Regions from separate parts of the Pseudomonas sp. S35 genome, predicted to be linked through region 1. Evidence: predicted binding sites of a transcription regulator. Region 1 holds the regulator's gene; each other region holds the start of a gene.
What was found. The regulator FliA, encoded in region 1, starts transcription of late flagellar genes. The targets are predictions, from matches to a motif close to CTAAAGTTTNNNNNNNNNNNGCCGNTAA.
Positions count from the first base shown of each region.

Region 1 (7,337 bases):
GGCGCTTGGGCAGCGGCAACCGGCGCCACCGCATCGGCGGCGAACTGGCCCTTGCCGTGCAACTGGTCGAGCAGCGATTCGAACTCGGCGTCGGTGATGTCTTCGCTGGTCGGCGCCGCTGCCGGGGCAGGCGCCGCCGGTGCTTCAGCCTCGGCCTTGACGGCACTGAGGGAGTTGAGCAACTGCTCGAACTCGCTGTCCGTTACATCGGCTTCTGGCTGCGCCACCGGCTCAGGCGCGGCTTCAACCACCGGCGCTGCCGTGGTGTCGGCCGGCTCTGCATAGCGCGCCAGGGCGGCCAACAGTTCCGGCGTGGCCGCGGTGATCGGGGCACGTTCACGCACTTGGCTGAACATGCCGTTGACCGCATCCAGTGCTTCGAGAATCACGTCCATCAATTCCGAATCAACGTGACGCTCACCCTTGCGCAGGATGTCGAACACGTTCTCGGCGATGTGGCAGCACTCCACCAGCTCATGGAGCTGGAGGAAGCCGGCGCCCCCTTTTACAGTATGAAAACCGCGAAAAATTGCATTGAGCAGGTTCGCATCATCCGGTCGGCTTTCCAGCTCGACCAGTTGTTCGGACAGTTGCTCTAAAATTTCGCCGGCCTCTACAAGGAAATCCTGAAGGATCTCTTCATCGGCGCCGAAGCTCATGTGGGTGCTCCTTAGAAGCCTAAACTGGATAACAGGTCATCTACGTCATCCTGACCTGACACAACGTCTTCACGTTTATCGGCATGAATCTGCGGACCTTCACCCTTGGCGAGATGTTTTTGTGGATCTTTTTCAGAGAGGATCGCTTCGCGGTCATGTTCGATGCCGGCAAAACGGTCGACCTGGCCAGCCATGAGTACCAATTTGAGCAGGTTGCTTTCCACTTCGGTGACCAACTGGGTCACACGCTTGATCACCTGACCGGTAAGGTCCTGGTAGTCCTGGGCCAGCAGAATGTCATTGAGGTTGCTGGCAACCGTGCGGTTTTCCTGCTCGCTGCGTGACAAGAACCCTTCGACCCGACGGGCCAGCTCACGGAACTCTTCAGCCCCCACTTCCCGGCGCATGAAGCGGCCCCAGTCGTTGCTCAGGGCTTGGGCTTCAGTGGCCATGCCATTGACCAGGGGCGTGGCGTTTTCCACCAGGTCCATCGTGCGGTTGGCCGCCGCCTCAGTCAGCCTGACCACGTAGGACAGGCGTTCGGTGGCGTCAGTGATTTGTGAGATTTCTTCGGCCTGGGGCATATGCGGGTCAATCTGGAAATTGACGATCGCACTGTGCAGCTCGCGTGTGAGCTTGCCCACTTCCTGATACAGGCCGCGGTCACGGGTCTGGTTGAGCTCATGGATCAACTGCACCGCGTCGCCGAACTGGCCTCTTTCAAGGCTGTCGACCAACTGGTGAGCATGTTTTTTCAGGGTCGACTCGAAGTCTCCCTGTGACGTTTCTTTATGCTCCATAGCTCCCCCGCGATGGCATTAGCCGTGGATGCGTTCGAAGATCTTTTCGATCTTCTCTTTCAAGGCCTGTGCAGTGAATGGCTTGACCACATAACCGTTGACCCCGGCCTGGGCGGCTTCGATGATCTGCTCACGCTTGGCTTCGGCGGTCACCATCAACACGGGAAGGCTGCGCAGCTTTTCGTCGGCGCGCACGTGGCGCAACAGGTCGATACCGGTCATTCCCGGCATGTTCCAGTCCGTTACCAGAAAGTCGATGCTCCCGCTGTTGAGGATCGGAATTGCCGTCAGGCCGTCATCCGCCTCGACCGTGTTTGTGAACCCAAGGTCACGCAACAGGTTTTTTATGATCCGCCGCATCGTTGAGAAGTCATCAACGATGAGGATTTTCATGTTCTTGTCCAATTCGACCTCCAAGCAGTCTTAAACGCGCCCAGCACCTGGACGCGCCATTTCAATCAACAGGCATTACACAAAAAGGACTGCTGGGAACACCACGGGTCGAACCCGCGAAGGCCAATCACCTTCGCGGTATCGCTTCGCAGTGCCCCCACACCGCCTGTCAGCGCGCTCGCCACTCTCCCAATCGCCCGCGCAAGCGGGCTGCGCATTGGCTGTGCAACTGGCTGACACGCGATTCACTGACCCCCAGGACCTCACCGATTTCCTTGAGGTTCAGCTCTTCGTCGTAGTACAGCGCCAACACCAACCGCTCGCGCTCGGGCAAGTTGGCAATGGCGTCCGCCAATGCGCCCTGGAAGCGTTCATCTTCCAGGTCGCGCGACGGCTCCATGTGTGCGCTCGCGCCGTCCTCGTGCAGCCCTTCGTGTTCGCCGTCCTGCAACAGGTCGTCGAAACTGAACAGGCGGCTGCCCAAGGTATCGTTCAAAATCCCGTAGTAATCGTCGAGACTCAATTGGAGTTCGGCCGCAACTTCGTGATCTTTAGCGTCGCGACCGGTTTTTGCTTCAATTGCACGAATTGCGTCACTGACCATGCGCGTATTGCGGTGCACCGAACGCGGCGCCCAATCGCCTTTACGCACCTCATCGAGCATCGCGCCACGGATACGGATACCCGCATACGTCTCGAAACTCGCGCCTTTGCTGGCGTCGTATTTGGTCGACACTTCGAGCAGGCCGATCATGCCGGCCTGGATCAGGTCCTCGACCTGCACGCTGGCGGGCAGGCGAGCCAACAAGTGATAGGCGATACGCTTGACCAGCGGCGCATAGCGCTCAATCAACTCACCCTGGCTGTCACGGGCAGATTTCTTGTAGGCGTTGTAGCCGTTCGCTGTCATAGCACCGGTCCTGCGCTCGTCTGATGTACCAATCGCTCGACGAAAAACTCCAGATGCCCCCGAGGGTTGGCGGGCAACGGCCAAGTATCGACCTTCTGGGCAATAGCCTTGAACGCCAGTGCGCATTTGGAACGAGGGAACGCTTCGTAGACTGCACGCTGCTTTTGCACAGCCTTGCGCACACACTCGTCGTAGGGAACTGCGCCGACGTATTGTAAGGCGACATCGAGGAAGCGATCCGTGACCTTGGTCAACTTGGCGAACAGGTTGCGCCCTTCCTGCGGGCTCTGGGCCATGTTGGCCAGCACGCGGAAGCGGTTCATGCCGTAGTCACGGTTAAGCAGTTTGATCAGGGCGTAGGCGTCGGTGATCGAGGTGGGTTCATCGCAGACCACCAGCAACACTTCCTGCGCGGCGCGCACGAAGCTGACCACGGACTCGCCGATCCCGGCGGCGGTGTCGATCACCAGCACGTCGAGGTTGTCGCCGATATCACTGAAGGCCTGGATCAGGCCGGCATGTTGCGCCGGGCTCAGGTGCACCATGCTCTGGGTACCGGAGGCGGCCGGCACGATGCGGATCCCGCCAGGGCCCTGGAGCAGCACATCGCGCAGCTCACAGCGCCCCTCGATCACATCGGCAAGGGTATGTTTGGGCGTCAGTCCCAGCAGAACGTCGACGTTCGCCAGCCCCAGGTCAGCATCCAGCAGCATGACGCGACGGCCAAGCTCTGCCAGGGCCAGGGACAAATTCACTGACACGTTAGTTTTCCCGACGCCACCTTTGCCGCCGGTCACCGCGATCACCTGTACGGGATGCATGCTGCCCATTTTATTTCTTTACCTTGTCTTGCTTAGACGCAGGCTACATGGCTTGGCCGCGTGAATCGCTTGCAGACCATCGATGTAGGTACATTTCACGGTGTTCATCCTGACTTCAACCGACCCGTTTTGCCGGGTGGTGGTAGAGGTCGGCGAACATATCGGCCATCGCTTCCTCGCTAGGCTCTTCTTGCATTTGCACGCTGACGGCGCGGCTGACCAACTGATGACGGCGCGGCAGATGCAGATCATCCGGGATCCGCGGCCCGTCGGTCAGGTAGGCAACCGGTAGTTCATGGCTGATAGCCAGGCTCAACACTTCGCCCAGGCTGGCGGTTTCATCCAGTTTGGTCAGGATGCAACCGGCCAGGCCGCAGCGCTTGTAGCTATGGTACGCAGCGGTAAGAACCTGTTTTTGGCTGGTGGTTGCAAGCACCAGGTAATTTTTCGACTTGATGCCACGCCCAGCCAGGCTTTCCAGTTGCATGCGCAACGCCGGGTCGCTGGCTTGCAGGCCGGCGGTGTCGATCAACACCACGCGCTTGCGCAGCAGCGGGTCGAGCGCGTTGGCCAGGGACTGGCCCGGATCGACGTGGGTCACCGGCACATTGAGGATACGACCCAAGGTCTTGAGCTGTTCCTGGGCACCGATGCGGTAGCTGTCCATGCTCACCAGCGCGATGTTATTGGCGCCGTACTTGAGCACGTAACGCGCGGCCAGCTTGGCCAGGGTGGTGGTCTTGCCCATGCCGGCAGGGCCGACCATGGCGATCACGCCACCCTCTTCCAAGGGTTCAATTTCCGGGGTGACGATCATCCGCGCCAGGTGCGCCAGCAACATGCGCCAGGCTTGGCGAGGTTCGTCGATTTCGGTGGTCAGGGCCAGCAGGTCGCGAGACAGCGGACCGGACAGGCCGATGCGTTGCAGGCGGCGCCACAGGTTGGCCTGTTGCGGCTTGCTGCCTTGCAGTTGTGTCCAGGCCAGCGAGCCGAGCTGCACTTCCAGCAGTTCGCGCAGGCCATTGAGCTCAAAGCGCATCGAATCAAACACACGCTGGTCGACGGCGGCGGCCGGGGCTGGCGCGGCAGGACGCGGCGGTTCGATGAAGGTCGGCTCAACCAGGGGCTCGGCAGCCGTCAGCGGCAGGCCGGCAAACAACTGGCGATTGGTGGTGGCATCGCTGTCGCCACGCATGCTCAGTTCGGCCTGGGCCGAGACGATACGCGAGGCGGTCTTGCGCAGCTCGTCTTCGAGCTCCATGTTCGGCACGCGTGGCGCCAGCGCCGAGGGGGTGTAATCCAGGGCAGCCGTCAGCTCGACACCGCCGGCAATACGACGGTTACCGATAATCGCGGCGTCGGCGCCCAGTTCATCACGGACCAGTTTCATGGCCTGACGCATATCGGCGGCGAAAAAACGCTTCACTTGCATAACCCACTACCCTCAGCCGTTGGGCCCTACTGTCGCGACGATAGTCACTTGCTTGTTGTCAGGAATTTCCTGATAAGCCAAAACGTGCAAATTCGGTACTGCCAGGCGTCCAAACCGCGACAACATCGCGCGGACCGGGCCGGCCACCAGCAGAATCACCGGTTGGCCTTGCATCTCTTGGCGCTGCGCGGCGTCGATCAACGAGCGCTGCAGCTTTTCAGCCATGCTTGGTTCCAGCAGAACGCCCTCTTCCTGGCCTTGTCCTGCCTTCTGAATACTATTGAGCAATATTTGTTCCAACCTTGGCTCCAAGGTGATCACAGGCAGCTCGGAGTCAAGCCCTACAATGCTTTGCACGATTGCGCGGGACAATCCGACGCGCACCGCAGCCACCAGCGCGGCGGTATCTTGACTCTTGGCGGCATTGTTGGCGATGGCCTCGGCAATGCTGCGGATGTCGCGCACCGGCACCTGTTCGGCCAGCAGCGCCTGCAGCACTTTGAGCAATTGCGACAGCGACAGCACGCCCGGCACCAGTTCTTCGGCGAGTTTTGGCGAAGCTTTGCCCAGCAAACCCATCAATTGCTGGACTTCTTCGTGGCCGATCAGCTCATGGGAGTGCTTGTACAGAATCTGGTTGAGGTGGGTCGCAACCACGGTGCTGGCGTCCACCACGGTGTAGCCCAGGGACTGCGCCTGGCTGCGCTGGCTGATTTCGATCCACACCGCGTCCAGGCCAAAAGCCGGATCTTTGGCGGTAATGCCGTTGAGGCTGCCGAACACCTGCCCTGGGTTGATCGCCAACTCGCGGTCCGGGTAGATCTCGGCTTCGGCCAGGATCACGCCCATCAAGGTCAGGCGGTAGGCGCTTGGCGCCAGGTCGAGGTTGTCGCGGATGTGCACGGTGGGCATCAGAAAACCCAGGTCCTGGGACAGTTTTTTGCGCACGCCCTTGATCCGCGCAAGCAATTGGCCGCCCTGGTTGCGGTCCACCAAGGGGATCAGGCGGTAGCCCACTTCCAGGCCAATCATATCGATCGGGGTCACGTCATCCCAGCCAAGCTCCTTGGTTTCCTGGGCGCGGGCCGGGGATGGCAGCAGTTCTTGCTGGCGGGCAATTTCTTGTTGGGCGATGACTTTGACCTGGTTCTGCTTCTTCCAGAACAGGTACGCAGCACCGCCGGCCAGGGCCGCCATGCTCAGGAACGAGACGTGGGGCATGCCCGGCACGATACCCATGATCGCCATGATGCCCGCCGCCACGGCCAGGGCCTTGGGCGAGGCAAACATCTGCCGGCTGATCTGCTTGCCCATGTCTTCGGAGCCCGAGGCACGGGTCACCATGATGGCCGCAGCTGTAGATAACAACAGTGATGGCAATTGCGCCACTAAACCGTCACCGATGGTCAGCAAGGCGTACACCTTGCCCGCATCGCCGAAGGTCATGCCGTGCTGGAAGATACCGACGGCCATGCCGCCGATCAGGTTGATGAACAGAATCAACAGGCCAGCGATGGCGTCACCGCGCACGAATTTGCTGGCACCGTCCATGGAACCGTAGAACTCGGCTTCCTGGGCGACTTCCAAGCGGCGCGTCTTGGCCTGGTTCTGGTCGATCAGGCCGGCGTTGAGGTCGGCGTCGATAGCCATCTGCTTGCCGGGCATGGCGTCGAGGGTAAAGCGTGCGCTCACCTCGGAAATCCGCCCGGCGCCCTTGGTCACCACCACGAAGTTGATGATCATCAGGATCGCGAACACCACGATACCGACCACGTAGTTACCGCCGATCACCACCTCGCCGAAGGCCTGGATCACCTTACCGGCGGCGGCGTGGCCGTCCTGGCCGTGGAGCATCACCACACGGGTGGACGCCACGTTCAGCGCCAGGCGCAACAGGGTCGCCACCAGCAGGATCGTCGGGAACACCGCAAAATCCAGCGGCCGCAGGGCGTACACGCAGACCAGCAGGACCACGACCGAAAGCGCAATGTTGAACGTGAAGAACACGTCCAGCAGGAACGGCGGCATGGGCAACATCATCATTGCCAGCATCACCAGCAACAACAACGGCACACCCAGATTGCCTCGCGAGAGGTCAGTCAGGGTCGTACGGGCCGTGCCGAGCATTTGAGAGCGATCCACCACCGGTATTCCTCGTTTCCTTGAAGCAAACTTTTGACGCCGGGAGACGTCCTGGAGGCGGTATTGCAAGAAGCCTTCCAACTTTGCTTTTGAGGCCGTGGATCGCGAGAGGCACACATTCAAATGTGGCAGGGGCGGTGCGAGGGAACACGTCCACTACGCACCTCTCAAAGGCTTATA
Region 1 covers NZ_CP019431.1:4,629,041-4,636,377, forward strand. Annotated here, with positions in the region: gene PspS35_RS20625 (chemotaxis protein CheA) at 1-659, opposite strand, end outside; gene PspS35_RS20630 (protein phosphatase CheZ) at 671-1,459, opposite strand; gene PspS35_RS20635 (chemotaxis response regulator CheY) at 1,478-1,852, opposite strand; gene fliA (RNA polymerase sigma factor FliA) at 2,022-2,762, opposite strand; gene fleN (flagellar synthesis regulator FleN) at 2,759-3,592, opposite strand; gene flhF (flagellar biosynthesis protein FlhF) at 3,699-5,015, opposite strand; gene flhA (flagellar biosynthesis protein FlhA) at 5,028-7,157, opposite strand.

Region 2 (7,337 bases), 1.2 Mb from region 1:
ATGCGGTCGCCGAGCATGCCAAAGAAAATCCCGCCCAACGGCCGGAAAGCGAAGGCCACGGCAAACACGGCGAAGGTCTTGAGCAGCGCCGCGCTGGCGTCGCCGCTGGGGAAAAATTGCTGGGCGATGGTGGTGGCGAGGAAGCCGTAGACAGCGAAGTCAAACCACTCGACGAAGTTACCGATGCCGGCGGCGATGATGACCTTTCTCAGGGTTTGGGGGCTGACCTGTTCGGTGGATGAGTTCGTCATGGGGGAAGGCCTCGGGATGCGCAGGGGGATGCCTGATTATCCGAGGCGGTGGGCGGGCGGCGGGGTTCAAAAGAGTCCTCCGCGTAGTCAGCAGCGACTTCAGCGCGCTTGCCCGGCCTTGACTGGCGGCGCAGCGGCCTTGCGGTACGTCAGCAGCACAATACCTGCGACGACGATCACGCCGCCCGCTACCTGGCCGACGCTGAGCATTTGATCGAGCACGAGCCAGCCCATCAGCAACGTCGCCAGCGGCTCAATGTTCATGACCGGCGCATTGCGCGGCATATCCAGGCGCGGCACCGACATGAACAGCACGATAAAACCGGTGCCATAGAGCACCACCAGCGTCGCCAGTGCCAGCCAACCCGTCAGGCTGGCTGGCGGGTTCAGGCCGTCGGCAAGGGCGCCACTCCAGCCCGCAAGGTTGACGCTGCTGAACACGATGAAGATCGTCAACAGGCTGCGCACCGAACCGCGTACCTGGGACAACTTGTGATCGGTGATCCACAGCGCGCAGGCGAACACCAAGGCGGCGCACAGGGCGAGGGTCACGCCGAGCAGCCATTGCGGGCCGATGTCGGCGTCGGCTGAGAGCCGGCCAGGGACGTCCAGCACAAACACCAGGCCCACCAGAATCAAGCCCATCAACAGCGCGGTGCGAACCGTCGGGCGCGGGCCGCCGAATGCCCAGGTCAGCAGTGCCAGCAAAATCGGGAACACGTTGGCCACCAGCAACGCCAGCGCGACCGGTACGCGGGCCACGGCGGAGTAAAGGCACAGGCTTTGGGCGGTGATGAGCAGCCCCAACAGCAACTGCCAGCGCCATGCCCCCGACGGCAGGCGCAGGCTTTGGCGTTGCCAGAGCACCAGCGCGCCCAGCACCAACAAGGTGCCGCCGGAGCGCAGCAAAATGGCCAGGAGCACACCCGCGCCATCGTCGAAGGCTACGCGCGCGGCGATGTGGTTGCCGGCGAAGGCACAACCCATGCAGAGCAGGATCATTACGGCGATGTGGCGCGGGAAAAGGGTGGGAGCAGGGGCTGTCATGGTAAGGGCTCGTGCAGTGGCGGCCATCGTCGGGGATGGTCATTTATTTTTAGGTTGTCGTACAACTTCATGACGGGTTTGTAGCGTGTTTAACGGGAATGGGCAAGGGCGGTTTTCTGCGGGATGGCGGCGGGCTTTGTTTTTATGGAATTAATAAGGTGTTTTAGGTGGTTTCATTGAAGAAGAGATAGACAGGGTCAAGCAGTAGAGATCGTATGACTTCAAGGGCCGATTGAGTCATTCGCCATGCGCGACCTTGGGGCCTGTTTAACCTTCTAGGGTTCTGGCAAGCGGTCGCGCAGTGCATAGGTGCAATGTCTAACTAGAGCGTCGGTATTCGGTCCAACGCACAATTGCGCTCCATTTTCGGCTCTCGGGCCATGGGGACGCGCGCGCCTGAATCCACATTGAATATGTCAATGTGACAACCGCTCAGCGCGCCTGGGCTGTCGACAATTCCACCCTTGATCACGTAGCGGGCGCCCGGCGCAAATTCGCTGACAAAACCTACGCTGCACGAGCGATTGGCATTGGCCAAGCCGCGCATCACCAAGTGCAGCGGCCTGCCGGCTTCAATCGGAAAGAAACCCTCCGGCGTCGATACATTCTTAGAAACGGAAACCAACTGCCCTCCCGGCGCAGTCACTACGGTTCTGCCGTATTTGCATCCCACTTGAGGCGCTTCGACCAGGGACACGCTGTTTCGATAATTCTCCAACGACACCAATTCGCTCCGGATAAGCGCCTGAGGCGCCCCCGCAGGCACAAGGTATTTTGGCGCTGGGGCGCAGCCTGTAAGCAGCAGAAGTGAACACAGGTAAAGAGGCTTCATAATTTCCTTATTGATGTCGGTAAACCGCAGTGGTTTCTATCTACCAAGTTTTTCGCAGGGGCACCACGCAAGCAGCGTCAAACCTGCGCAGCGATACTGGCTTTGCTTTGGAACATGGCGGTGTCGGCTTTGAAAATCAGATCGTCCAGAACTTCGCCATCTTCCGGATACCAGGCAACCCCTAGGCTGGCGCTGACCTTGATCTGGCTGTTTTTCCATGGAATGGGCAGGTCGACGGCCTTGCAGATGTCATGGGTGATGCGCTGGATGTCACCTCTGTGATGCGCGCCGTCGAGCAGCACTACGAATTCGTCACCGCCCATGCGCGCGGCTATTTCGAACTCGCGAATATTGGATTTGATGGCCGTGGCTACATGGATCAGGATGGCATCGCCTGCCTGGTGGCCAAAACGATCATTGATCTGCTTGAAGTGATTCAGGTCGATATAGCACAGGGCCAGATGTTCTCCACGGCTCTTTGCGGCCAGCAGCTTCTGACTAGCAAAGGGAATAAAACTATTGCGATTGGGTAAGCCAGTCAGGCTGTCATAGAAAGCCAGCTTGTGTACTTCCTCTTCGGCGAGTTTGCGCAACTTGATCTCGTTGCGCAGATGGCGCTGGGCATTCAACAGAACCAGCGCGAACATCAGGACAAGCACACAGCCGATACTGATCAGCACAATGGTCTTGCGCAGCCGCTCGACGAGCTGTGGCGGGTTGGGATCGTAAATGAAGTTTTCCAGACCGGCGATATTGTCGACCATACCCAGTTCGAGGAAGGTTTCCGCCATACGTTGCCAGCGCCCTGGGTTCATATGACCGATCTCGATCAGGTCAGATACCACCAGCGGACGCATGGCCTGAGCTTCGAATTGCAAGTGCGCGCGACTTTTCTCCACCGAATACTGATTGAGTAGCAGGTCTATGATTTGCTCGGGGTTATCCATCGCGTAGCGCCAGCCGCGCAGGGTAGCGCGGCGGAAGGCCTCGACCCGCTGTGGATGTTCGTCAATCTCGGCCTGGCTGGTGAACAGGATGTCGCTGTAGAAGTCGATCCCGTAGGTGGCGGGTGAGATGATGTTGTATTCCACGCCCCGCTCTTGCAGGTAGAAGGGCTCGTTGGTCAGGTACGAGTTGAACGCCGTCACTTTACCGCTGGCTAGATCGCCAATTTGATAACTGCTGGGCAGCAGTTGTAGTTTTTCGAGGGGTATACCCTCGCTACGGAACATCGCCAGAAAATCGGCATCGGTCTGTGCATCCATCAGCATCAACGGCTTGTTGATCAGGTCGTGCACAGTGCGAACACCTTGGTCTGTGCGAGCCACGAGCACGGAAGGGGAATGCTGAAAAATCACCGCCAGTGCTACCAAGGGCTTTCCGTGCAGGCGTGCGTAGAGCAACTCACTATTGGCTTCGCCGTATTGGGCACGCCCAGAGAGCACTTCTTCGACCGGTGTGACATTGGGGCCACCTTCGTGCAAGCGCACGTCCAGTCCTTCTTCGCGGTAATAGCCCTTTGCGATGGCGGCATAGTAGCCCGCGAACTGGAACTGATGTTTCCAGCGTAGCTGGACATCAATCACCTCTTCGGCGCCATTCTGTTGAGGGCCAGGGCCAGGGCCAGCCCACGCAGCCTGATCCCAGAGCAGCACAAAACACAGCAGTTGAAGCAGCCGAACCAGGAGAAGTCTCTTCGGCGGGCCTGGCGTGTTAGAACAGCAACAGAGGCTGGGCATGGTGATAGTCCGTGAATCGCGCTTATCGTTGAGCATGCAACGCGTGGTGCGTGATTGTGACATCACTCATGCGGGCCCAGCAATCGCGCGCCACGATAACCAAAGCGGCCGTGATCCTCGCTTGCGGCGTGGTTGGCGTTTGCTTCCCTACGGCCTTCAACACAATATCGAGCCCGGCGATTAAGCGGGGCTCGATCCCCTCCGATCACGGATGAAACCGCCTCCCCAGCGCATCCAGCCTCACCGCAATCGGCGGCAGTTGCTCGCTGCTTCTGGCCAGCAGTTCCACATCGTCGACCGTGCTTTGGGCGATGCCCTGCACCGACTGCAACCGCCCGACAATCTCCAGGTTCGCCGCTGTCTGTTCCCGCGTGGTGGTGACAATGCGCCCATTGAGTGCATCGATTTGCGTAATGTCATTGCCCACCGCCCTGAGCATTTCCACTGCGACCTGGCTGTCTTCGACACAGCGTTCCACGCCTTGGCGGCTGTCGTGCATGGCGGCTACCGCCTCGCGGCTTCCTTGTTGCAAGCCTTCAATGATGGTTCTGATTTCCTGGGTGGATACCGCGGTGCGTTGCGCCAGGCTGCGTACTTCATCGGCGACCACCGCAAACCCACGACCTTGTTCGCCGGCGCGGGCGGCCTCGATGGCGGCGTTGAGGGCGAGGAGGTTGGTCTGGTTGGCAATGCTGCTGATCACTTCGAGCACCGAGCCGATTTGTTCGGCCTGCACCGCCAGGCCTTGCACGGTCTGGTTGGTGCCTTCCAGGCGGGTGGCCAACTGGGTGATTTCGTGTTGGGCACGGCCGACGCTTTCCTGGCCGCGCAGGATTTGCTGGCTGGCAACACCGGCGTGTTCCACCGCGTGTTCGACGTGCACCGCAATGTTGCCCATGGCGTGTTCCATGCGTTGCATGGAGCCGGTCATTTCGCTGATTTCTGCCAACTGGTGCCGCGCACCTTTTTCCAGGGTGCCGCTGGCATGGGCCAGTTCCTGGCCGAGTTGGCCGAGGCCGTGGGAGTCGCGGGCCACTCCGTCGATCAGGTGCGTAATCTGTTGCAGGAAGTGGTCGAAGCGCTTGGCGAGAGAGACCCGAGCCTTGCCTTCGCCCTTGACCGTTTCCACGGTGAACTGGGAGGTCACGGCGAGCATCTTCTCAAGCATGTCCTGGCTTTCGACCGCTTCGGCCTGGCTGTGTACGGCGAGGTAGAGCAGCGCTACGGTTTCCATCACCACGTAGAAGGCATGCACGAACACCATGCTCCAGCCGCCGTGGTGTTCCATCACGAACACCGGGAAGCCTTGATGCTGCAAGGCATGGAAGACCAGGTGGTGCACGGCGATGGTGAGAGCGGCCACCAGGATCGGCAGCCAGTCGCGGTAGAACGTCAGTACCGCGAGCAGGGCGAAAATCCCGAAGTGGGATTCGATCACGCCCTGGGCCTGGTTGATATGCAACGCGGCCATCACCATCAGGCCGGCGCCGAGCGCGCAACGCATCACGCGGGTGCCGCCGAGGGCGCGGTAGAGCGCGGTGAGCACCAGACTGGTGCCGCCACCGATCACAACGGCTTGGATCAGCGTGTCATGCCAGAAGGCCAGGCCCAGTGAGAACAGGGTCATCAACCAGATCAAGGCCAGCATGATGCGGTCGGCCTTGCGGTAGTGCTCCAGGAAACGCGCGCGTACAGGCATTCACTCTTACTCCATGTGGTCTAGCCAGGAACAAAGCATGCGGCGTGCCATGACGGCGCGCGGGTACAGAGCTAAGCAGGTATCAGGATTTTTCAGGATCAGGATGCCAAAAGGCTTATCGGCATTTGTGGTGGGGACTTTAAACGCCATTGCATTCAGCCAGGCGAGCGAGCTTGCCACAATGCGAGCAAAGGCTGCCCGAGCGGGCAGCCTTGATGACGATCAGAAGCTGTACTTGGCCGTCAGCATCATGTTGCGTGGGGCGCCGTACGAGTCGCCGCCGTAGCTCACGGAGTTGGCAATCGACGAGTAGTAGCTGCGATCAAAGATGTTGTTGGCGTTGAGCTGCAGGTCCAGGTACTCGTTGACCTTGTAGCCGGCCATCAGGTCGGTGACGGCATACGCGCCTTGCTGAAGACGGTAGGTGCTGCCATCTGCCAGGGCGATGTCGTTGTACATGCGGCTCTGCCAGGAGATGTTGCCGCCCACGCGGAATTTTTCCAGCGAACCTTGGAGGTTGTAGCGAGTGGTCAGCTTGAACAGGTGCTCCGGGGTGTCGGTGTCGTACTGCTTGTTGACCTTCTGCGGGCTGGCTTCGTCCTTGATGGTATGGGTGCGCGCGTAGGTGTAACCACCGCCGACCTGCCAGTTTTCAGTAAGGGCGCCTTGCAGTTCGAAGTCGATACCCTGGCTGCGAATCTCGCCGGAGGCTTCATAGCACTCGGTCTGCGGGCAGTTTTGCACGGTCACTTGCGTGGCGCGGTTTTCTTGGTCGACGCGGAACAACGCCACGCTCGCGTTCAGCGCGCCATCCAGGTATTCGCCTTTGACGCCGACCTCGTAGTTCTTGCCGACGATGGGCTTGACCGGGGTGCCGGACGTGTCCTTGGCGCTCTGCGGCGTGAAGATGTCGCTGTAGCTGACATACACCGAGTGATGGTCGTCCAGCTCGTAGATCAACCCCGCGTAGCGCGTGAGGTTGCGGGTGACCTTGTAGTCGCCGCTATTGCTGCCGTGGGCATCGTAGTCATACCAGTCCAGGCGCCCGCCGAGGATCAACTTCAGCGGGTCGGCCAGGCTCAGGCGCGTGGTCACGTAGACGCCGTCCTGGGTGGTGATTTCGCGGGTGTCGGTGGTGTGCACGAAGTCCGGTTTTCCGGCGTTGATCGGCCATTTGGTGTCGTATGGGCTGTAGTCGTGGCTGGTCATGTCGTAGATGCGGCGGCTGGCGCCGACCACCAGTTCATGGGTGCGCCCGAATGCCTGGAACGGGCCACTGACGAAGGCGTCGACACCGGCCTGGTTTTCGTCGTAGGCGGCCTGGTAGACCGTGCGCCCCAGCGACTTGTCCGCCGCCCAGCGCGATTGATAGGAGCCCGAGAACAAGGCTTTCTGCTCGGCGTAGTTGGCGTTGACCTGCAGTTTCCAGTCGTTGGCCAGGTTCTGGCGCAGTTCGGCGAAGACGGTGTTGATCTCCTGGTCCTTGTTTTCCCAATCGGTGCCGGGGTTGTAGGAGCGCGGCAGGTCCAAGTGATGGCCGTCCTGGCCGATCATCGACGAGCCCCAGAAGTAGTTGGTCTTGTCCTTTTGGTTCGAGTAACCGAGGGTGAGGGTGGTGTCTTCGCTCAGGTCGGCTTCGGTGACGGCGTAGAACAGGCCGTGATATTCCTCGGCATTGTCGATGAAGCTGTTGGCGTCGCGGTAGGAGGTCACCACCCGACCGCGCCAGGTGCCGCTGTCATTGAGCGGGCTGGACGCATCCAGCTCGC
Region 2 covers NZ_CP019431.1:3,472,856-3,480,192, reverse strand. Annotated here, with positions in the region: gene PspS35_RS15420 (MFS transporter) at 1-251, opposite strand, end outside; gene PspS35_RS15415 (DMT family transporter) at 351-1,298, opposite strand; gene PspS35_RS15410 (hypothetical protein) at 1,621-1,995, opposite strand; gene PspS35_RS15405 (GGDEF domain-containing protein) at 2,208-3,716, opposite strand; gene PspS35_RS15400 (methyl-accepting chemotaxis protein) at 4,075-5,568, opposite strand; gene PspS35_RS15395 (TonB-dependent siderophore receptor) at 5,791-7,337, opposite strand, start outside.
Region 2: the regulator FliA is predicted to act here: its motif matches at 5,684-5,711, upstream of PspS35_RS15400 (methyl-accepting chemotaxis protein).

Region 3 (7,337 bases), 1.8 Mb from region 1:
TGCGGTGATGCTGATCGTGATCGAGCCCTGGGTCGGCCTGGCGTGCCTGGCCGCACTGCTGCTGTGCATCACGCTGCTGCCACGCGTTGCCCAACGCAACCAGGAGCTGCATGAGCGCCTGAATGATCGCCTGGAGAAAGAAATCGGCCTGGTGGAAAAGGTTGGCGCCCCCACCGTGCGACGCCACTACCACGTGCTGTCACGCCTGCGCATCTGGCTGTCAGACCGTGAGGCTGCAGCGTATCTGTTCCTCGGTACGCTGGCGGCATTGTTGTTTGTGGTTGCAATCTGTCAGTTGGCGTTGTCGCCGGCGGTCAAGGCCGGCCACATCTACGCGGTCATGACCTACCTGTGGACCTTCGTCACCAGCATGGATGAAGCGCCAGGGATGGTCGATCAACTGGCGCGACTCAAAGATATTGGCAAGCGCGTGGACCACAGGCTCGGAGACCACTGAACCTCAACGAAACCTGTCAACCTCATGCCGCAAGCCCGCCGCCAATGTCTCCAGTTCCTTGGCAGTAATCGCCAGGTTCGACACCACCTCACGCTGCTCGCTGTTAGCCAGCGCGATGCTCTGCAAGTTGCTGCTGAGCAAGGTCGCGGTGCTGCTCTGCTCTTGGGTGGCGGTGGTGATCGCGGCGAATTGCTGGCCGGCCGAGCGGCTCTGCTCATCAATGCGCGCCAGGGCCGAGGCTACGTCGGCGTTGCGCGACAAGCCTTCCTGCATCAGCGTGTTGCCGTGTTCCATAGTGCTGATGGCGTTACCGGTTTCCCGCTGGATGCTCTGGATCATCCCGGAAATTTCATCGGTGGCTTCGCGGGTGCGCGATGCCAGGTTGCGTACTTCATCAGCCACCACGGCAAACCCACGGCCCTGTTCACCGGCGCGTGCAGCCTCGATGGCCGCGTTGAGCGCCAACAGGTTGGTCTGTTCGGCGATGGACGTGATCACACCGACGATGCCGCCGATTTCCTGGGAGCGCTGGCCCAGGGTATTGATCACTGTGGCCGTGCTGTTCAGCGCGGTCGCGATATGTTCCAGCGACGACGACGCCTCCTGCATCGAATTGCGACCAATGCGGGTTTGCTGGGCATTTTCTTGGGCCAGGCGCTCGGTGTTGCCCATGTTGTCGGCAATGTTCAGCGAGGTGGCACTGAACTCTTCCACCGCGCCGGCCATGCTGGTGATTTCGCCGGACTGCTGCTCCATGCCGTCATAGGCCCCACCGGACAGACCGGACAACGCCTGGGCCCGACTATTGACCTCCTCGGCCGCCTTGCGGATATGGGAAACCATCGTCGACAGCGCTTCACCCATCTGGTTGAAGCTGCGCGCCAGTTGGCCGATTTCGTCATGGCTGGATACGTTGAGGCGTGCGCTCAAGTCGCCCGCGCCCAAGGCTTCGGCCTGGCGTACCAAGTCACTCAGCGGTTGCAGCTTGCTGCGCAGCAGCCACACCGTGGCGCCCACTGCCAGCAACATCGCCAGCACGCTGCCGATCACCAGGCGAATGCCCACCGCCCAGGTCACTGCGCGGATTTCAGCTTTCGGCATGCTCGCGACCACAGCCCAAGGGCCACCGTCGAACGGCACCGAAACACTGTAGAAATCTTCGTTCTTGTCGCTCCAGAAGTGGCCTTTGCCTGGGGTCTTGGCCAGGTCCAGCATCACCGCAACCGACTGGTCCAACGCCTGCACACCCGCCGGCGGCACCAACCAGCGCTTCTGCTCGTCGAGCAACGCCAGGGAACCGGTCTGGCCGATGCGAAAGCGCTTGAGGTTCTCGAACTGAGCGGCCTGAGCGTCGGTGTAGTCAAAACCGATGAACAGCACGGCGATCACTTTGCCGCGGGTGTCGCGTACGGGGCTGTACTGGGTCATGTAGGAGCGGTCGAACAACACCGCGCGGCCAATATACGCCTGGCCACCGAGCACACGCTGGTAAGCCGGCCCCTGGCGATCCAGCACGGTGCCGATCGCGCGACTGCCGTCCTGCTTGGTCAGGGAGGTGCTGATGCGGATAAAGTCGTCGCCGCTGCGCACAAATACCGTGGCCACGCCGCCGGACATCTGCTTGAACTCGTCAACTTCGGTGAAGTTGTTGTTGAGCACTTCGCTGCCCAGCAACAGGCTCGGGGTCTGAACCCCAGCCACCGCGACCGGCTGATCGGCCTGCACCGTCAACCCGGCGCTGAAGCGCTTCTCGAACAACCCCGTCAGGCGCTGGGTGCTCTCGCGCAACGTGCTGTGGAAGGTATTGAGTTGGTCGGCAAGCAAGCGCGCCTCGCTGGCCAGGTGCTCCTCGCGGGTATCGAGGTTGGCGGAATCGAGGGAACGCAAGGCGAAAACAGTACTGCCGCTGATGACGACAGCCAAAATCACGGCTAACGCGAGACCTAACTGGGAGGCAATCCGGGCGCGAGGTTGAGACATGACAGCTCCTGGCCGAGGCCAGGATCATCCTGATCTCATAGCGCTGCTCGGCAAATTATCTGGTGGGAAACGTTGGTGCACGATGGTTCCAACACACCTACTTCGGCGGCGTTTTGCAATACTTGAGCGAATCGCAGGGGTATCACGCAAACGGTTGCGTCGCTGAGTCAAAACCCCTCAATTGAGCCGTTCGACGTCGGGTAAAACCATGGCCTGCACCTCGCTCTGGAGGAAATCCGCCAGACGCCGCAAGCGCTCACCGCCTGGACGGGTTTTCGGCCACACCAAATAGTAATTTTCCCCACTCGCTACCGCAGTCGGCCACGGCAAGCTCAAGCGCCCCTGCGCCACATCCTCGGCCACCATCAGCAGGTCGCCCATCGACACGCCATAACCGCGGGCGGCGGCGATCATGCCCAGCTCCAAGGTATCGAACACCTGCCCGCCTTTGAGCGACACCTGGGACGATAGCCCCATGCGCTCCAGCCAATTGCGCCAGTCTCGGCGGTCGGGTGTGGGGTGCAGTAACTCGGCGCCGGCCAGGCGGGTCACGTCCCAAGGACCGTCGTTCAACAGGTTCGGTGCACCCACCGGAATCAACAGCTCGGGGAACAGATAGCAGGCTTCCCAATCCGCTGGAAAATGCCCGTAGCTCAATAACACCGCGCAATCGAACGGCTCCTGGTTGAAGTCCACCTCGTCCACGCTCATCCAGGCGCTGGTCAGTTGCACCTCATTGCCCGGCTGTAACGCCCGGAAGCGACTGAGCCGCGCCAACAGCCAACGCATGGTCAGGGTGGAAGGCGCCTTCATGCGCAGGATGTCATCTTCAGCGTTCAAGGTATGGCAGGCCCGCTCCAGCGCCGCGAACCCCTCGCGCACACCGGGCAACAGCAGGCGCGCCGCTTCCGTGAGCTGGAGGTTGCGGCCGCTGCGTTGGAACAGGCGGCAGGCAAAATGCTCTTCGAGCGTGCGGATATGTCGGCTCACCGCACTTTGGGTGATCGACAGTTCTTCGGCGGCGCGGGTGAAGGAATTGTGCCGGGAGGCCGCTTCAAATGCCCGCAGGGCATAAAGCGGAGGAAGACGACGAGACATAGGGAAAGCTCCGACAGCACGATGACAAAACCCTACCAGAATAAATCCAGCATGAGTTTTAATCATGCGAATGATCGCTTTTATCCCTTTGTGCAATGGGCTGAGAGCGCCGAGAATCGAACCCTCCCCAACCCTCTGACCTTCTGAGCGTGATGATCATGCAGCATCCGGCACGTACCGAACTCTGGGCCATTCTGCGGCTGTCAGGGCCGTTGATTGCCTCGCAGTTGGCGCACATGCTGATGGTGCTGACCGACACCCTGATGATGGCGCGCCTGAGCCCCGAGGCTTTGGCCGGTGGTGGCCTGGGTGCGGCGAGCTATTCGTTCGTGTCCATTTTCTGCATCGGCGTGATTGCCGCCGTGGGCACCCTGGTGGCTATCCGGCACGGCGCTGGCGACATCGAAGGCGCCACCCGCCTGACCCAGGCCGGGCTCTGGCTCGCCTGGCTGATGGCCCTGGCGGCGGCGTTGCTGCTGTGGAACCTCAAGCCGGTGCTGCTGATGTTCGGCCAGACCGACACCAACGTGCAGTCGGCGGGGCAATTTCTGACCCTGTTGCCGTTCGCCCTGCCCGGCTACCTGAGCTTCATGGCCTTGCGCGGCTTCACCAGTGCCATCGGCAAGGCCACCCCGGTGATGGTGATCAGCCTTGGCGGTACGGTGCTCAACTACCTGCTCAACCACGCCTTGATCGAAGGCATGTTCGGCCTGCCGAAACTCGGCTTGTTGGGCATTGGCCTGGTCACCGCCATCGTCGCCAATGGCATGGCCCTGACACTGATGTGGTACATCCGCAGCAACCGCGCTTACGCCGCCTACCCGTTGAGCGCCGGCCTGCTGCGCCTCAACACTCAGTATCTGCGCGAGTTGTGGCGCCTGGGCCTGCCGATTGGCGGCACCTATGCGGTGGAAGTCGGGTTGTTTGCCTTTGCCGCGCTGTGCATGGGCACCATGGGCAGCACGCAATTGGCGGCGCATCAGATTGCCCTGCAGATCGTCTCGGTAGCCTTCATGGTGCCGGCTGGCATGTCCTACGCCGTCACCATGCGTATCGGCCAGCATTACGGCGCTGGGCAGTTGCTGCAGGCGCGCATGGCCGGCCGCGTCGGCATCGGTTTTGGCGCAACGGTGATGTTGGGGTTTGCCGTGGTGCTGTGGCTGTTTTCCGACCCGCTGATCGGGCTGTTCCTCGACCATGACGACCCGGCGTTCCATGAGGTGATCGTGCTCGCCGTCAGCCTGCTGGCCGTCGCGGCATGGTTCGAGCTGTTCGACGGCGTGCAGACCATCGCGATGGGCTGCATCCGTGGGCTCAAGGACGCCAAGACCACCTTCCTGGTGGGCTTGGGCTGCTACTGGTTGATCGGCGCGCCTTCGGCCTGGCTGATGGCCTTCACCCTGGGTTGGGGGCCGACGGGGGTGTGGTGGGGATTGGCGCTGGGGTTGGCGTGTGCGGCTGTCAGCCTGACCTGGGCGTTTGAAGCGAAGATCAAGCGCATGATTCGCCAGGAGCCTGAGGTTCAAGCCTCGTTTCAGGCTGCACAAACAGAGTAAAAGCCCCCTCCCACAGTTGATTGGGTTTACAGGTCAGCAGCCCAGCAGCGCCTGCTGGCCCTTGCCAAATGTCAGGTACTCCACCAACTCCGGTAACGGCAACGGCTTGCTGATGAGATAGCCCTGGGCTTGGTCGCAGCCAAACAAGCGCAAAAGCGCCAACTGCTCCGGAGTTTCCACACCTTCGGCCACCACTTCCAGGTTGAGGTTGTGCGCCAGGTTGATCATCGCGTGCACCAGTTTGCGGTTCTCTTCGCGCTCCTCCATGCCGCCGACAAAGCTTTTGTCGATCTTCAACAAGGCAATCGGCAGGCTGTTGAGGTGCACAAACGACGAGAAACCGGTGCCGAAGTCATCCAGGGAAAACCGCACGCCCAGCCGGCCGAGGGCGTCCATAGTCTGCTTGACCAGGTCGCTGCGGCGCATCACGGCGGTTTCGGTCAGTTCGAACTCCAACCATTGCGCCTCCACGCCACGCTCGCTGATCAGCCGGCTGAGGGTTGAGAGCAACTGGCTGTCCTGGAACTGGCGGAACGACAGGTTGACCGCCATGTGCAGCGGCGGCAGGCCGCGCTCGCGCAGGTCCTGCATGTCGCGCAGGGCCCGGGAGATCACCCAATAACCCAACGGCACGATCAGGCCGCTTTGCTCGGCCAGGGGCACGAACTCGCTGGGCGGCAACAGGCCGCGCTCGCCGTGGCGCCAGCGCACCAGGGCTTCGAGGCCGACGATATGGCCGTCATCCAGGTCCAGGCGCGGCTGGTAATGCAGCTCCAACTCATCACGGCGCAAGGCGCGGCGCAGCTCGCTTTCCAGGTCGGCCAGGCTGCGCGCGTTGCGGTTGATGCGTTCGTTGAAGATATGAAAGGTGCAACCCTGGGTGCTTTTGGCTTGCTGCATGGCGATATGGGCGTGCCACATCAGCGGGTCGGCACCCGCCCGAGCGCGGGCATGGGCCACGCCCAGGCTGCAACCGATCAGCAGGCTTTCGCCATCCACCCAATAGGGTTCGGACATGGCTTCGGTGATGCGCTCGGCCATCCACTCGGCGCGCTGCGGTGCGCGGCGGGTATCGATGAGCAGCGCGAATTCGTCGCTGCCCAGGCGCGCCAGTTGGTCGCCGACCTCAAGCTGGCTCTTGAGCCGCGACACCACTTGCAGGATCAAACGGTCGCCAGCCTGGTGGCCAAGAGCGTCGTTGGCATGGCGGAAGTTGTCGAGGTCCAGATGACCGAGCGCCAGGCCGCGACCTTCGTTCTCGGCCAACCGCGCAGCCAGCAGGGTCTGGAAGCCCTGGCGGTTGGCAATGCCGGTGAGCGGGTCTTGTTCGGCCAGGCGTTGCAGCGTGTTTTCCAACACGCCGCGCTCACGCACATGCCGCAGGCAGCGGCGCAGTGTGTCAGCGTCGAGTCCGCCACGGATCAGCCAGTCACTGACGCCAAGCGGCGAAACCAGCGGTTCCTGCTCCAACAGCAATACGCACGGCAAGCTGCAGCGGCCGGGGCCGGGTTGCAGGCTGGGCGTGGTCAACAGCACGGCGCTGGCGTCATCGTCGAACAGACGACTTACCGAGTCCCAGTTTGGCGCGCTGATCAGCACAGCCCCATCGCCCATCGGCGCCAGGCACTCGCGCAACAACGCTGCCCACTCAGGCGCATCGGCCAGTAGCAGCAAACGCAAGGGTTCGACAGGCGTAGACAAGCTAGCTCCCTAGACTCTGCAAAAATTCGTTGGCGGCGGGCATTATGACGTGCGGCCTGATAATCACCAATGATAAGGGTTATCAAATGCACAGACGGTAAACTTTAGTGCTAAATCCCGCACATCCTGCGGCAAAGTAGCAAAACCGGCAAATTTAGATCGAGTGGTACGTCACACCGTCGATCCAGAGCAGCAGAATCTTGCCAGCCTGTTAAAATGCCCGCCCTTTTTAGCAACGATTCCCTGAATTTCGTATGTCCCGACTCAATCCCCGGCAGCAAGAAGCCGTGAACTACGTCGGCGGCCCTCTATTGGTGCTCGCCGGTGCCGGTTCCGGCAAGACCAGCGTGATCACCCGCAAGATCGCGCACCTGATCCAGAGCTGTGGCATCCGCGCCCAGTACATCGTCGCCATGACCTTTACCAACAAGGCGGCGCGCGAGATGAAGGAGCGTGTCGGCACCCTGCTCAAGGGTGGCGAAGGCCGTGGCCTCACGGTGTGCACCTTCCACAACCTGGGGCTGAACATCATCCGCAAGGAGCAT
Region 3 covers NZ_CP019431.1:6,385,043-6,392,379, forward strand. Annotated here, with positions in the region: gene PspS35_RS29005 (ABC transporter six-transmembrane domain-containing protein) at 1-457, shown strand, start outside; gene PspS35_RS29010 (methyl-accepting chemotaxis protein) at 461-2,437, opposite strand; gene PspS35_RS29015 (LysR substrate-binding domain-containing protein) at 2,615-3,535, opposite strand; gene PspS35_RS29020 (NorM family multidrug efflux MATE transporter) at 3,688-5,091, shown strand; gene PspS35_RS29025 (bifunctional diguanylate cyclase/phosphodiesterase) at 5,125-6,792, opposite strand; gene rep (DNA helicase Rep) at 7,047-7,337, shown strand, end outside.
Region 3: the regulator FliA is predicted to act here: its motif matches at 2,537-2,564, upstream of PspS35_RS29010 (methyl-accepting chemotaxis protein).

Region 4 (7,337 bases), 2.4 Mb from region 1:
GCGGAGGCTCGCCCAAAGTGATTGAAGTCCGCGATCTGGTAAAAGTCTTCGATACCCGTGGCCAGGTAGTGCGCGCGGTGGACCACGTGACCACCCAGGTGGCCAAGGGCGAAGTGCTGGTGGTGATCGGCCCGTCCGGCTCCGGCAAGTCCACTTTCCTGCGTTGCCTCAATGGCCTCGAAGAGTTCGATTCGGGCTCGGTGAGTATCGACGGCCTGCAACTGGCCGACCCGAAAACCGACGTGAACGCCTATCGCCGTGAAGTCGGCATGGTGTTCCAGCACTTCAACCTGTTCCCCCACATGACCGTGCTCGAAAACCTGTGCCTGGCGCAAAAGGTCGTGCGCAAGCGCGGTAAGAAAGAGCGTGAAGCCAAAGCCCTGGCGCTGTTGGAAAAGGTCGGCATCGCGCAGAAGGCCAACGAGTTTCCGTCACGTCTGTCCGGTGGCCAGCAACAGCGGGTCGCGATTGCCCGGGCCCTGGCGATGGAACCGAAGGTGATGCTGTTCGACGAACCCACCTCGGCGCTCGACCCGGAAATGGTCGGCGAAGTACTGGACGTGATGAAGACCCTGGCCCTGGAAGGCATGACCATGGTCTGCGTCACCCACGAAATGGGCTTTGCCCGCGAAGTGGCGGACCGCGTGCTGTTTTTCGATCACGGCAAGTTGCTCGAAGATGCGGCGCCTGCCGAGTTTTTCGCTGCGCCGAAAGACCCACGCGCCCAGGCGTTCCTGCGCCAGGTTCTGTAGGCCGGGCCTTTGAAAACGGGAGGTTCATACCTTGAATCTCCCCACGCACTGCTGCAGATTTGCTCCCAGTCGCGCCAACTCGATGCTCGCGGCCGCCGTCTGCTCGCTGGCGGCAGCGGTTTGCTCCGAGGCGTCGCGGACTTTCAACACGCTGCGATTGATTTCTTCGGCAACCGCACTTTGCTCCTCGGCCGCTGCGGCAATCTGCGGGTTCATTTCCTGGATGACGGCCACGGTGCGGGCGATCTCTGTCAGCGCGTCCCCGGCGTTGCGGGTCAGGCCGACGCTGTTGTCGGTGAGGGTGCGGCTGTAGTCCATGATGTCGGCCGCCTGTTGCGTGCCGCTGTGCAAGCCATCAATCAACTCTTCGATTTCTTCGGCAGACTGCTGGGTCCGCTGCGCGAGGCTACGCACCTCATCGGCGACCACCGCAAAGCCTTGACCGGCCTCACCGGCCCGTGCGGCTTCTATCGCGGCGTTGAGCGCCAGCAGGTTGGTTTGCTGCGAGACCGACTTGATCACATCCAGCACGCTGCCGATTTTCTGGCCTTCGCGCTGCAGTCCTAGCATGGCTTCGCTGGAGCGAGCCATTTCATGCGCCAGGTGTTCAATTTGCGCCACTGCATCCGTCACCACCTGATCGCCCAGTTCAGCCTGTTGATTGGCCTGGTTGGCGGCGATTGACGCTTGCTCGGCGTGGCGTGCGACTTCCTGGGCGGTGGCGAGCATCTGGTTCATGGCCGTCGCCACCTGCTCGGTTTCATCACGCTGATCATTTACCCCGGCGCGGGTTTGTTCGGTGACGGTCGAGAGCTCCTCGGCGGCGCTGGCGATTTGTCGCGCGTTGTCGCTGATATTGCCGATCAGCCCCCGCAGGTTCAGCGTCATTTGGCTCATGCTGCGTTGCAACTGGCCCAGCTCATCGCGGCGCAGTGTCTGCACATCGTGGCTCAGATCGCCCTCGGCAATGCGATTGGCCACCGACAGCGCCTTGCGCAGCGGGTGCACGATTTGTCCGGCGATCACCCAGGCAGCCAGGGTGCCGAAGAGCAAGGCGGCGGCGGTGGTGCTTAACGTCTGGGTGCGGGCTTGCTCGGCTTCACGGTCGCGCCGCTGGGTCTGGTCCTGGCTCAGCAGGTCACTTTGCACAAGCAACTGATCCAGCTGCTGCTCCAACTGGTTGTGGGTGCTTTCGGTCGTGAGTTGGGCGTCCCTGAGGCGAGTCAGATGGGTGCGGAAGCTGAGCACGGCATTTTTCAGTGCGCTGCTGTCGACCGGCAGCTTGGCCACGTCGGCCTGGGCGATTTCAAGGCTGCGCTCTGCGTCAACCACGGACTGGCCATAGGCATCCAGCGAACTCGCAGCCCAGGCCGGGCTCTTGGCTCGATCTTCGGCCTGCTCCATGGCCTGGCGCAGGTTCTCGACGGTATCCAGGGCCTTTTCATCGTCCTGGTCAGGTAAATCACTGGCCAGTTGTGCCAGCACATCGCCGGCCCGCGTGGCGCTCTGTGTCAGTTGTTCGCGGGCGTTTTCGCGCTTTTCCACCAGTGCGGGCACGCCCTTGAGGGTGGACTTGAACGTCGCGCAGATGCGGGTCATCTCCTGCAGGTATTGAAGGGATTTAGGGACTTTGAGGCGGTTCGACATTTCTGTCAGGGCCTTGTCGACCTTCTCCATGCTCGCGCTCAATCGATTGAGGCTTTCAGCCTCGTCCAGGGTGCGGTAGAGGATTCTATCGGCGCGCAGTTCTTCGCCCGCCACCGCCAATTGCGCCAACACGGTCAGCGTTTGCGAGCGGTAAAGGGAGGCAGCCAAGGCTTGCCAGCCGGTCACGGCAATGACAAGGCTCAGGGCCAGTACCAGGGCAAAACCCAGGGCCAGTTTGAGGGTGACACTGGCGTTACCCAGCAGATGAGTCATTCGACGAAGCATGATTGACCTCCGACAAGTGAACTAGCGGGCGTTCTTCTATGTGTCGGAGCACTGCGGGTGCGCGATCACACATGAACTGAGTTGAACGCTAGTGACTTTGAAGGTCGGGTGGGCCTGAAAAACGTGTAGGAAATTTCACAGATTGCAGGCGGCGACCCAGGGCAGGTCGCCGCACGGGGAGGGGGTCAGACGCGGAAGCGGCCGACCAATGCTTGCAGGTGGGTGCCCAGGCGCGCCAGTTCGGTGCTCGACGCGGCGGTCTCTTCACTGGCTGCTGCGGTCTGTTCCGATACATCGCGCACGTTCAATACGCTGCGGTTGATTTCTTCCGCCACGGCGCTTTGTTGTTCGGCGGCGGTGGCGATCTGGGAGTTCATCGCCTGGATGGTCGAGACCGTGCGCGTGATGTTCTCCAGCGCGCTCCCGGCACGGCGGGTCAGTTCGACGCTGCTGTCGGTGAGGTTGCGGCTGTTGTCCATGATGGACGCCACCTGTTGCGTACCGCTCTGCAGGCCGGCAATCAGCTCTTCAATCTCTTCGGTGGACTTCTGGGTGCGCTGGGCCAGGCTGCGCACTTCATCGGCGACCACCGCGAAGCCACGTCCGGCTTCACCGGCGCGTGCGGCTTCAATCGCGGCGTTGAGGGCCAGCAGGTTGGTTTGCTGGGCCACGGACTTGATCACGTCGAGGACGCTGCCGATCTTGTCGCTTTCGCGTTTCAGGTCGCCCATGGCGACCGTGGAGTTGCCGACCTCAGTGGCCAGGCGCTCGATCTGGGCGATGGCTTCACCGACCACCTTGTCGCCTTCGCGGGCCTGCTGGTCAGCCGCTGCGGCAGCCTCGCAGGCTTCTTCGGCATTGCGTGCGACTTCCTGCACGGTGGCGGCCATCTCGTTCATGGCAGTGGCCACCTGGTCGGTTTCGACTTTCTGGCTGTTGACCCCGGCGCTGGTCTGCTCGGTAACCGCTGACAGTTGTTCGGCGGCGCTGGCGATTTGGGTGACACCGTCGCTGATGCCGCCGATCAATTCGCGCAGGCCCACGGTCATGCTTTGCATGGCCCGTTGCAGTTGGCCCAGTTCGTCCTGGCGCAAGGAGGTCAGGTTGTGGCTCAGGTCGCCCGAGGCGACGCGTTCGGCGACCTTGAGGGTTTGGTCCAGCGGGATGATGATCTGGCGGGTGATCGCCCAGGCGGCTACCAAGCCAAAGATCAACGCCAACACAGTCGCCAGCAGCAACATGGACTTGGCTTGCGCGGCATCGGTGTCGCGCACCACGGTTTGGGAAATGGTCAGTTTGTCGCTGTGGCCGAGCAGCAGGTCGCCTTGGGCGCTCATGGTTTTAAGCGCTGCTGCGTTGGCCACTTGCGAGTCGCGGTACTGGCTGACGGCGGCGCGGTAGGCTTGCAGCGAGACGCTGGCCTGTTGCAGGTTGGTTGAATATTGATCAGGCAGTTGGCCGTTGAGGCCGGTGATTTTTTTCAGGGCGTTGTCGATGGCATCCAGTGCCGGTTGCTCGGCTTCGACCTTGCCGCTGTAGGTGTAGCCGCGTACCTGGAAGCGCGCCTGCTGGATCAGCTTGCTCACGTCCACCACGCTGTTGAACAGGCTGATGCTGTCGCCTTGCAGCAACGACTTTTCGATCTCGTTGATTTTGACTACCGCATTGTCAGCGGTGTCACCCAACTTGCTACGAGCGTTTTCGCGGTTCGCGCCGGCCTGCACCATGTCGCTGAATGCGCGCTTGTACTGGTCCACGGCGGCCAACTGCTCGTCGACCAGCGCCGCGTCGGCGGGTTGCTCGATCAGTTTGCGGGCGGTGTTCAGGCCGCTGTCGAGCTTGTTCAGCAACTCGCTGACCGCGCCCGGGCCTTGTTCGCCACGACGCATGTCATAGTCCAGGCGGGCGAGACGCAGGTCCTTGGTCAAGCCATTGAGGCTGGAGATAAAACCCAGCTTGTCACCGCGACTGATCACATCGCCCAAGCCGGTCCAGCCGGTGAGGGTGATCATCAGGGTGAGCAGTAATACCAGGCCGAAGCCCACGCCCAGCTTGGTTTTGACGCTGACATTCCCCAGCTTTTCGGCTAACCAACGATACATGCTGCGAACTCCCTTGGAACAAGGCTTGGACTTATTCAGGGGTTATCGGCACGGCCCCGGGATTCTGTAGCAACATAGCTCCAATGTGGGAGAGGGCTTGCCCCCGATGGCGATGCATCAGTCAGCTTATACGGCGCCTGACACACTGCTATCGGGGGCAAGCCGCCTCCTACATTGGATGTGCGGTGTGTTTAGAAGAGGCGGGCGAGGAGGGCCGTCACGGCGGTTTCGACACGCAGGATGCGCGCACCGAGTTGTACCGGCTGCAGGCCTGCCTTGGTCAACAGGTCGACTTCGTAGGGAATCCAGCCGCCCTCCGGGCCAATGGCCAGGGTCACTGGCTCATCCAGCCCTCGGGGACACGCCGGGTAATCACCCGGATGGCCGATCAGGCCCAGGGTGCCCTCGGTCATGGCCGGCAGGCGGTCTTCGACGAACGGCTTGAAGCGCTTCTCGATAATGATCTCGGGCAGCACTGTGTCCCGCGCCTGTTCCAGGCCGAGGATCAGTTGCTCGCGAATCGCCTCGGGCTCCAGGAACGGAGTTTGCCAGAAGCTCTTTTCCACCCGGTAACTGTTGAGCAGCACCACCTTCGGCACGCCCATTGCCGCCACGGTTTGCAGTACCCGGCGCAGCATTTTCGGGCGGGGCAGGGCCAGCAGCAGGGTCAGGGGCAATTTGGCCGGCGGCGGTTGGTCGAAGCTTACTTGCAGCTCGGCTTCGCTGGCCTCCAGGCGCAATAACTGCGCGCTGCCCATCAACCCGCCAATGCGCCCCACGCGCAGGCTATCGCCTACGGCGGCGCGGTGGACTTCGTGCATATGCACCAGGCGTCGATCACGCAGGATCACCCGGTCGGCCGCGATAAAGTCGGCCTCTTCAAGCAGCAGCAGGTTCACGGCTGGGTCGCTGGCGGCTGGTCGTCGTCGGCGGGTTGGTCATCCGGGTGTTCGCCACGCTTGCTGATCAAGCCGCTGAACAGGATGCCGATTTCGAACAGCATCCACATCGGCACAGCCAGCAGGGTCTGGGAGAAGATGTCCGGTGGGGTCAGGATCATGCCGACCACGAAGCAGCCGATGATCACGTACGGGCGGATCTTCTTCAGGTAGGCCACGTTGACCACGCCGATCCACACCAGCAACACCACCGCCACCGGGATTTCGAAGGCCACGCCAAAGGCGAAGAACAGCGTCATCACGAAGTCGAGGTAGCTGGTGATGTCGGTCATCATCTCCACACCGGCCGGGGTGGCGGCGGCGAAGAACTTGAAGATCAACGGGAACACCAGGAAGTACGCGAACGCCATGCCCGTGTAGAACAGCAGGATGCTCGATACCAGCAGCGGCACCGCGATGCGCTTCTCATGCTTGTACAGGCCGGGCGCGATAAAGCCCCAGATCTGATGCAGGATCACCGGGATCGCCAGGAACAGCGAGACCATCATCGTCAGCTTCAACGGCGTGAGGAATGGCGACGACACGTCGGTCGCGATCATCGTCGCCCCGGCCGGCAAGTACTGGCGCAGCGGCGTGGAGACGAAGGTGTAGATCTGCTGGGTAAAGGCGAACAGCCCGGCAAAGATGATGAAGATGGCCGCTACGCAACGCAGCAGGCGGGTACGCAGCTCGGTGAGGTGCGAGACCAGCGGCATGTGCTGGTCGTTTTCCGGTTTATCAGCGCTCATGGGGCTCGCGGCGGCAATGTAGGGTCATGGGGCGCGGGCGACGCAACGGGCGTCGGCGCAGGCTCGGTCGGGGTGGCAACGGCGGGCGGGACTTGTGCTGCAGGTGTGATGCTGTGTTCAGCCACAGGCGTTGCCGGTGTGGCCGGTTCATTCACCGGCGAAAGAATCTTCCGTGCTTCCTGCTCCAACGACAGAATATGTTCGTTGTGCAGCTGGCGGCGGATCTCGTCGGCGCCGATTTCCCGTTCAACTTCCTGTTTGATGGCGTTGAAACTGCGTTTCAGGCGCCCGATCCACAGGCCGGCCGTGCGTGCGGCACCGGGCAGGCGTTCCGGCCCCAGTACCAGCAGGGCCACGAGGCCGACGAGCAGCAGTTCAGAGAAGCTGATACCAAACATTAGTCAGTGCTCACGAGTCTTTGCGGGTCGGCTCTTCGACTTTCTCAGCCTGCACGTCGAAGGTACGACGCTCGGTGATCGGCTGGGTGGCCTGCGGGTGTACAGGCTGCGCCGGCGGTACCGGATTGGCGGCCGGGTCGGCGGGTTTCTCGTCGTCGTTCATGGCTTTGCGAAAGCCCTTGATCGACTCGCCCACGTCGGTGCCCAGGTTCTTGAGTTTCTTGGTGCCGAATACCAGTACCACGACCACCAGAATGACGATCCAGTGTTTCCAGTCAAAAATGCCCATGCTGCAAATCCTCTAGTCTTAAGTTATTCAAGCGGACGGGCGCGAGGCCTTTTCGGCATGCCCGGACAAGCCGAAGCGACGGTCCAGTTCATCCAGCACGGCCTGTGGATGCTGCCCCAGTTGGGCGAGCATGACCAGGCTATGGAACCACAAGTCGGCGGTCTCATAGATGACATC
Region 4 covers NZ_CP019431.1:426,897-434,233, forward strand. Annotated here, with positions in the region: gene PspS35_RS01795 (amino acid ABC transporter permease) at 1-25, shown strand, start outside; gene PspS35_RS01800 (amino acid ABC transporter ATP-binding protein) at 18-752, shown strand; gene PspS35_RS01805 (methyl-accepting chemotaxis protein) at 777-2,684, opposite strand; gene PspS35_RS01810 (methyl-accepting chemotaxis protein) at 2,870-4,786, opposite strand; gene PspS35_RS01815 (16S rRNA (uracil(1498)-N(3))-methyltransferase) at 4,978-5,685, opposite strand; gene tatC (twin-arginine translocase subunit TatC) at 5,682-6,473, opposite strand; gene tatB (Sec-independent protein translocase protein TatB) at 6,470-6,871, opposite strand; gene PspS35_RS01830 (twin-arginine translocase TatA/TatE family subunit) at 6,882-7,160, opposite strand; gene PspS35_RS01835 (phosphoribosyl-ATP diphosphatase) at 7,188-7,337, opposite strand, start outside.
Region 4: the regulator FliA is predicted to act here: its motif matches at 4,829-4,856, upstream of PspS35_RS01810 (methyl-accepting chemotaxis protein).